2 regions of the Carnobacterium sp. CS13 genome follow, and region 2 is predicted to be linked to the other one. Evidence: riboswitches for the same ligand, from Rfam matches in the RefSeq annotation. Region 2 holds a riboswitch; the other holds the start of a gene.

Region 1 (3,492 bases), 530 kb from region 2:
TGAAAACAATTATCTATCCGATTATAGAGCCTCAATAAAAACGACAGAAACATATTTAGAAGAAGATCCTCAGTTTTTAATCGATCACTTGGATAAGTTGAAAGCGCACGATACCCATGTGTTTATGTCGATTTATTTAGATGGTCAACCTGTCAGTACCTCTTACAATATGTCTGAACAATTGACACCTTCTTCTAAAGAGATTTTACTCGCTGATGAAGAAGTAAAAAAAGCGATGAAAGCTGGAAAAGATACTGAGATCATAAGCGAACATGAAAACAAAAAAAACGCAGAGTCTGTATTTATTTTCCGCATGAAAACTTTCGAGTTCAATGGACAAAAGGGAACATTGTATTCGTTTGGAGATTTGTCTTTTTTAAACGCAACACAACAAAAAATGAACATCTGGTCTCTGATTAATTTTGCTCTTTATGGATTGTTAGCAATTGGTCTTTTTTATTATTTGCAAAATCGTTTAGGGAAGCCTTTGAACGAATTAAGAGACATTGCTTTTGAATATGCAAAAAATGATTTTTCACAACAAGCTCCAATACATTATAAAGATGAAATCTCACAACTTGCTTTAGCCATGAATAAAATGCGGAAATCATTGGAAACCACTGGAACGGCAACTCGACAAGAAAAAGAATTGTTAGAAAACATTGTTACTTCGATCTCAACCGGTATTTTATACTACAATCAAGATAAAACTTTGCTGATGTCTAATCCGATTGGCGAAGAGTTTTTGCATAATTGGTATAAGTTGGAAGGGATAGAAGAAACGGCTGTGCCGGAAGTGATAGCAGATCAAATAGATGAAGTGATTGAAAAATCTGAAAAAGTTTATTACGATGCTACCTTTAATGATATTTATTTCGAAATCACATTGGTTCCTTTATTTGATGAAGGGTTAGAAAACGTCCGGGGAGTTCTAGTATCGTTGCAAGATTTAACAAAAGAACGGCGTTTGGATAAAATGCGCGTCGATTTTATCAATAACGTTTCTCATGAATTACGAACACCTTTAGTAATGATACAAGGTTACAGTGAGGCAATTTTAGACGATATAGCTGAAACAGAAGCAGAAAAACATGAGATGGCGAGTATCATCGGTGAAGAATCGAAACGGATGAACCGAATGGTCAACGAAATGCTGGATTTATCTAGAATGGAAGCAGGTCATATTGATTTGATTCGTGAAGATGTCATTTTAGAACCGTTTTTCAGAAAGTTGATGGCGCGTTTTAATCGTATAGCTGGAAGCAGTCATGTAAGGTTAACCCTTAAAATCGATCCAGGAGTGCAAACATACGAGATGGATGAAGACAAGATGAACCAAGTATTTGTCAATTTGATCAACAATGCTATACGGCATACTGCTATGGCGGAACGAGAAAATAAAGAAGTCAAATTATGGGTTCATTTAGATAAAGTTTTTGATGAAGTTGTTATGGAAGTGATAGACAACGGTATGGGTATAATGGAAGAAGATATTCCCTATATTTTTGATCGCTTTTATAAGGCGGATAAATCTAGAACGGTTTATAAAACCAATCAGACGGGTACTGGGATAGGGCTATCAATCGTAAAAAATATTATTGAAGAACATGGCGGCACTATTGAGGTTAAAAGTGTTCCAAATGAAGAGACAGTTTTCGCCATGCGTTTTCCTTATATTGATCCTAACGAAACAAACGTATAAAAAGTAAGTAAAACTCTTGCAAAATACTCTTAAGTTTAGTATACTTTAGGAGTACAGATGATGTACTAAAAAAATAATAGATTCGTCTTCAGGGGCAGGGTGTAATTCCCGACCGGTGGTATAGTCCACGAGCTAGGTAGCATTATCTGGTTGAACTGGTTTAATTCCAGTACCGACAGTAAAGTCTGGATAAAGAAGATGGGGCTTATTTGAATGTACTAATGTTCTTATGCTCTGTTTGATTTTTCTGAAGAAAAATTAGACGGGCATATTTTTTTGACTAGTATTCTTCGGTAAGCTCAAAATGCTCAAGCTGATGGATCCTTTTAGGAGGATTTTTATGCAAAATAGTAACACAAAAAGACTAGTAGGAGTTTCGATGCTTGCAGCGGTCGCTTTCGTCCTAATGTTTTTCGCTTTTCCCATTATCCCTGGAGTTTCTTTTTTGAAAATAGATTTCAGTGATATTCCTGTATTGTTAGGTATGTTTTTATATGGTCCTGTAGGGGGAATAATGGTAGCTGTGATCCGTACGGTTCTTCATTATATTCAAACTGGCGGAGATGCAGGGTATCCTATTGGTGATGCGGCTAGCTTGATTGCCTCGTTAGCTTATTGTTTGCCGATTTATTATATTATGCGCAATAAAGTAGAAAACACGCAAACCATCGTTTTTGCTAATGTGATTGGAACCCTCTCTTTAACGACGATCCTATCGTTCTTGAATGCTTATGTGCTGATCCCGCTTTATTTTGCCGTTTTAAACTTCAGCGTTGGTCCGATACAACAATACGTTTTTTACGGTGTAGTACCCTTCAACCTGGCAAAAGGAATAATCGTCAGCAGTGTTTTCGTTATTCTTTTCGCTAAAATGAAACCCTGGATCGTTCGCAATCAGCTCTCTAATTTCAGTTATGGAAAATAGAAATTAAATTGTATATTAAATAAAGAAATGGGACTCGTGATCGTAACGAGCCCATTTTTGTTTAATGCAATAAAAAAATAAAGTAATTTATGTATTTCCCATTATATTTTCTAAATATTTGGTATATTAGAATAAGAAGAAGCATTAAAAATAAGCAGTAACAATAATCAAGTGAACAAAGAAAAAGGAGGAGACTACTTTGGTGAAATTGACTTATTTTGAAAACTTTTGTTTGTCGTTGTTTTCAAATGATGTTTCGAAAAAATCCTCTACCATTTACCATATACTTACAGGAAAAAGAACAGCTTCGATATTGTATAATGCTCAACAATACCGTTTAACAGCTTATTTTTCTTTGTTTCCAAAAATAAAACGACAACAATTTGAACGCCTAATAAACAAAATGGAACGTTTAGAATTGATTACAGCAGATTCCGAAGGAGAAGGGTATCAATTAACAGAAAGTGGAGCTAAAGGCTATCAGCAGTACTTTATGAAGCATACTTATCCAGTTCATTTAAATCAATTGAAAAATGGAGCTGTTAACGCCTATTTTTGGCGTAAATGTTTATTTGTTACCCAAGTTTTATCAGAGGTTCGCCATGGCAATAAACACTATTTGCCATTGGAAAAAGAATGGAAAAATCAAATCTGGTTAAAAAATTGGTTAAATCAACATCATCAAGATAAGCAAACTTTAGCCCAGCAATTTGGCAAAGAATGGTTATTTTTATTAAATGAGCTGACAGAAACCAATGCTGAGATCATCGTTGCTTATCTAACCGGCCATGGAAAGATTGGAAAAACACGAAGACAATTAGCTGAACATTATGGTATCGAACCTCTTGAAGCTGAAATAATATTG
Region 2 (3,492 bases):
TATAAAAAGGACGGACGAAATGGCACATAAATTTGAAAGCTTCATAGATGAACTGGCAATGACGGAAGTCTCGCAAAATGTTTACAATCAGTATTCTTATGCTAATCAAGAGAATGCTGTTAGGAGAGAGAATCTGCTGGTTTATTTAAAGCAAATGGATAAAATCAAACCTAAACTGATACTTGTTGGAGAAGCACCAGGGTATAGAGGTAGCCGACTTACCGGAGTTCCTTTTACCAGTGAACATTTGCTGATGAATAACGTGAAGGGGTTAGAACTATTTGGCAAGGAAAACGGTTATAAACTGCCTTCGGAAAAAGACAAGCTGTTAAAAGAAGCAACGGCTACCATTATATGGAATACACTTTTAGAACAGGATATTGTCTCATTAGGATGGAATGCTTTTCCTTTTCACCCTCATAAAAAAGACAACGGCAAAAGCAATCGGATGCCAACAAAGAAAGAACTTTTGATGGGAGAAATGTTTCTTATTCAAATGATTGAAATGTTTCAGATTGAAAAGGTTGTTGCGGTAGGCAATAAAGCGGAAGAAAGCCTTCATCAGCTGGGAATAGAGTGTCTGAAAGTAAGACATCCTGCTCAAGGCGGAAAAAATGCATTTGTTCAAGGAATAAAGCGAATCAAATAAGAATGAACTAACGAATACAACAGTTGAATAATCTTGAATAGGAAGAGTGTCTTCTATCGTGTTGTAGGAATAATTTAGTTGTTCTAGGAATCAGTATTTATAATCGATATAATAAGAGCAACTATTTTTTTAGAGGAGTGATTTATATGACGAATGAACAAAAAGATAGACCGACAACGCAGTATCTTTTACCACATGGCTGGACAATTAATTTGTCTGACAAAGCTGACTTGCTTCAAAATAACGATGGTAAAGTTGCAATCATTCTTAAGTCAAAAAACTTTGGAGATGTCTCGCCTGTTGTATTTGATGTATTGGAGAACAGTATTCATGTGCAGTCCTTGCCGCATTTCGCAGAACGAGTATCTTTCACATTAGATAAAGAAATTGAATTGGTGTTTAATTCTTTTGTTTACGAACAAGGATAAATAAAGCTCACTGTTTATTTTTAAGAAGTTCAGTTTTAGAAAAGAAAAGTAACAAAAAAGGCTCATTTGACGAGCTTTTTTGTTACTACTCTTCTTTCTTGCTGTAAATTTCATAAGCAAAATATCCGCCTAATAAGCCGATTCCAGCTCCTAAACTAAGTGTAGATAATAAAGAAATGGGAAAAAATGAGCTTGAAATCATACCAATAATACAACCAAGAAGCATGCCTAGTGGTATCAAACTATTTAGTAAATCTTGAGCGCCTTTGGTTTTTTTCTTACCCAAGGTACCATGATCGTGCTTTTGTTTAAGTTTTGTAACTACAAATATCCCGATTACCCCTACTATTATCATAGGGAGTAAAATAAGTGCAATTTCTATTACTGAGCTCATACTCAAATCTCCTTCATTTTTTAATCTGAATTGATTCTACCATACTTAATTAATACAGCTAACCAACTGCTTCAAAAAATTAAATCACTATTGACATTAGTTTTGTTTCACTATACTCTTACAGTACAAAAGTAAATAAGTCTTCAGGGCAGGGTGCAAGTCCCTACCGGTGGTAAAGCCCACGAGCCGCAAGGCAGATTCGGTTAGATTCCGAAGCCGACAGTATAGTCTGGATAAAGCGAAGACAAACTAATTGCTGAACAATGAAGATGATTGAAGTCTTATTTGAGATGGATGGAAATCGTGAGTTTATGATGCAGCTATTAAACCGTCTTATTTAACGATAAGCCAAGCCCTGGATGTAAATCTAGGGCTTTTTTGTATAGTGTTTGAAAAATTAAATAGTCTTCAGGGCAGGGCGAAAGTCCCTACCGGTGGTAAAGCCCACGAGCCGCGAGGCAGATTCGGTTAGATTCCGAAGCCGACAGTTATAGTCTGGATAAAAGAAGACATCAGTTTTAAAGAACAAAAGCAACCGAGTACATAGTATGCGGATTTATTTGTGGTGTCTTTATAAACAAAACTGACGAAAGCCCTGAGAAGAAATTCTTAGGGCTTTTTATTTTGGAAGGGGTGAGAGGGTTGGATGAAAAATATATGCAGCTTGCATTGGATTTAGCCAAGAAAGGCAAAGGTTGGACGTCGCCGAATCCTTTAGTGGGTGCTGTGATTGTTAAAGATGGAAGAGTGGTTGGTCAGGGATATCATGAAATATATGGACAGCCTCATGCGGAAGTAAATGCGGTTGCATCAGCAAAAGAAGATGTGTCAGGAGCAACGTTGTATGTCACGCTAGAGCCTTGTTCGCATTTCGGAAGAACGCCTCCTTGCTCAGACTTGTTGATAGAGAAAAAGATTCAACGAGTCGTGGTTGGGACGTTCGATCCGAATCCATTAGTAGCTGGAAAAGGGATTGAAAGGCTTTGTAATGCTGGAGTTGAAGTGGACGTAGGTGTCTTGGAAAACGAATGCCAACTATTGAATGAAGTTTTTATGAAATACATTATCACTAAAGAACCTTTTGTTGTGATGAAAACGGCGATGTCACTAGACGGAAAAATAGCGACAGTGATGGGTGAATCTCAATGGATCTCTGGAGAAGCTTCCAGGCAGCAGGTACATAATTTGCGTCATGAATTGTCTGGGATCATGGTCGGGGTCGAAACGGTTATCAGAGATGATCCGAAGCTAACTGCCCGAGGGCCAAATAGCAAAAATCCCATTAGAATTGTGGTGGATAGTCAGCTCAGAATTCCGCTGGCGTCAACGGTATTGACCCAGGAGGATACAGCTAAAACAATCGTAGCGGCTACTGAAAGAGCCGATAGCGAAAGAATAAAAATACTGAGGAAAATGGGCGTTGAAGTCATTGTGACTAAAGAGAAGTCTGGGAGAGTTGATTTGCGGGAATTAATGAAAACACTAGGTGCCATGGGAATCGACAGTGTTTTGCTGGAAGGCGGTGCGGCATTGAATTTTTCAGCCTTGGAAGAAGGCATTGTGGATAAAATGCAGGTTTATATTGCGCCAAAAATCATCGGAGGAAAGCATGCTAAAACAGCTGTTGAAGGGGCAGGCGTTGCAGATTTGAAAGAGGCTTTTCAACTGAATCGGATGACAGCTGGGATGGTTGGAGAGGATCTAGTTGTAGAAGGCTATCTGGATAAATAAAGAGAAGCAATCGATTGGAGGAAGTCTCATGTTTACTGGAATTATTGAAGAAGTGGGAACCGTTAAGTCGATCCAAAGCGGCAAAAGTTCTTCAGTTCTCAGAATAAAAGGGCAAAAAGTAGTGCAAGGAACGCGTATTGGGGACAGTATCGCAACAAACGGTATTTGTTTGACTGTGACGAAGATAGAAAACGATTCTTTTGAAGCAGATGTTATGTCTGAATCATTAAAAAGGACGAATATCGGAACATTGATTCCCGGAAGTTTCGTCAATCTAGAACGGGCACTGA

What was found. A riboswitch is a leader RNA that binds a small molecule or an ion and turns the genes downstream of it on or off. The one in region 2 is predicted to bind FMN.
Region 1: another riboswitch for FMN. It lies ahead of JHE06_RS05065 (ECF transporter S component); the one in region 2 lies ahead of ribD (bifunctional diaminohydroxyphosphoribosylaminopyrimidine deaminase/5-amino-6-(5-phosphoribosylamino)uracil reductase RibD).

Annotation. Positions count from the first base shown of each region.
Region 1 covers NZ_CP067364.1:1,053,186-1,056,677, forward strand. The annotation lists gene JHE06_RS05060 (sensor histidine kinase) at 1-1,702, shown strand, start outside; FMN riboswitch at 1,783-1,906, shown strand; gene JHE06_RS05065 (ECF transporter S component) at 2,043-2,627, shown strand; gene JHE06_RS05070 (helix-turn-helix domain-containing protein) at 2,830-3,492, shown strand, end outside.
Region 2 covers NZ_CP067364.1:523,236-526,727, forward strand. The annotation lists gene JHE06_RS02515 (uracil-DNA glycosylase) at 20-649, shown strand; gene JHE06_RS02520 (hypothetical protein) at 796-1,077, shown strand; gene JHE06_RS02525 (hypothetical protein) at 1,163-1,471, opposite strand; FMN riboswitch at 1,607-1,721, shown strand; FMN riboswitch at 1,872-1,986, shown strand; gene ribD (bifunctional diaminohydroxyphosphoribosylaminopyrimidine deaminase/5-amino-6-(5-phosphoribosylamino)uracil reductase RibD) at 2,129-3,202, shown strand; gene JHE06_RS02535 (riboflavin synthase) at 3,231-3,492, shown strand, end outside.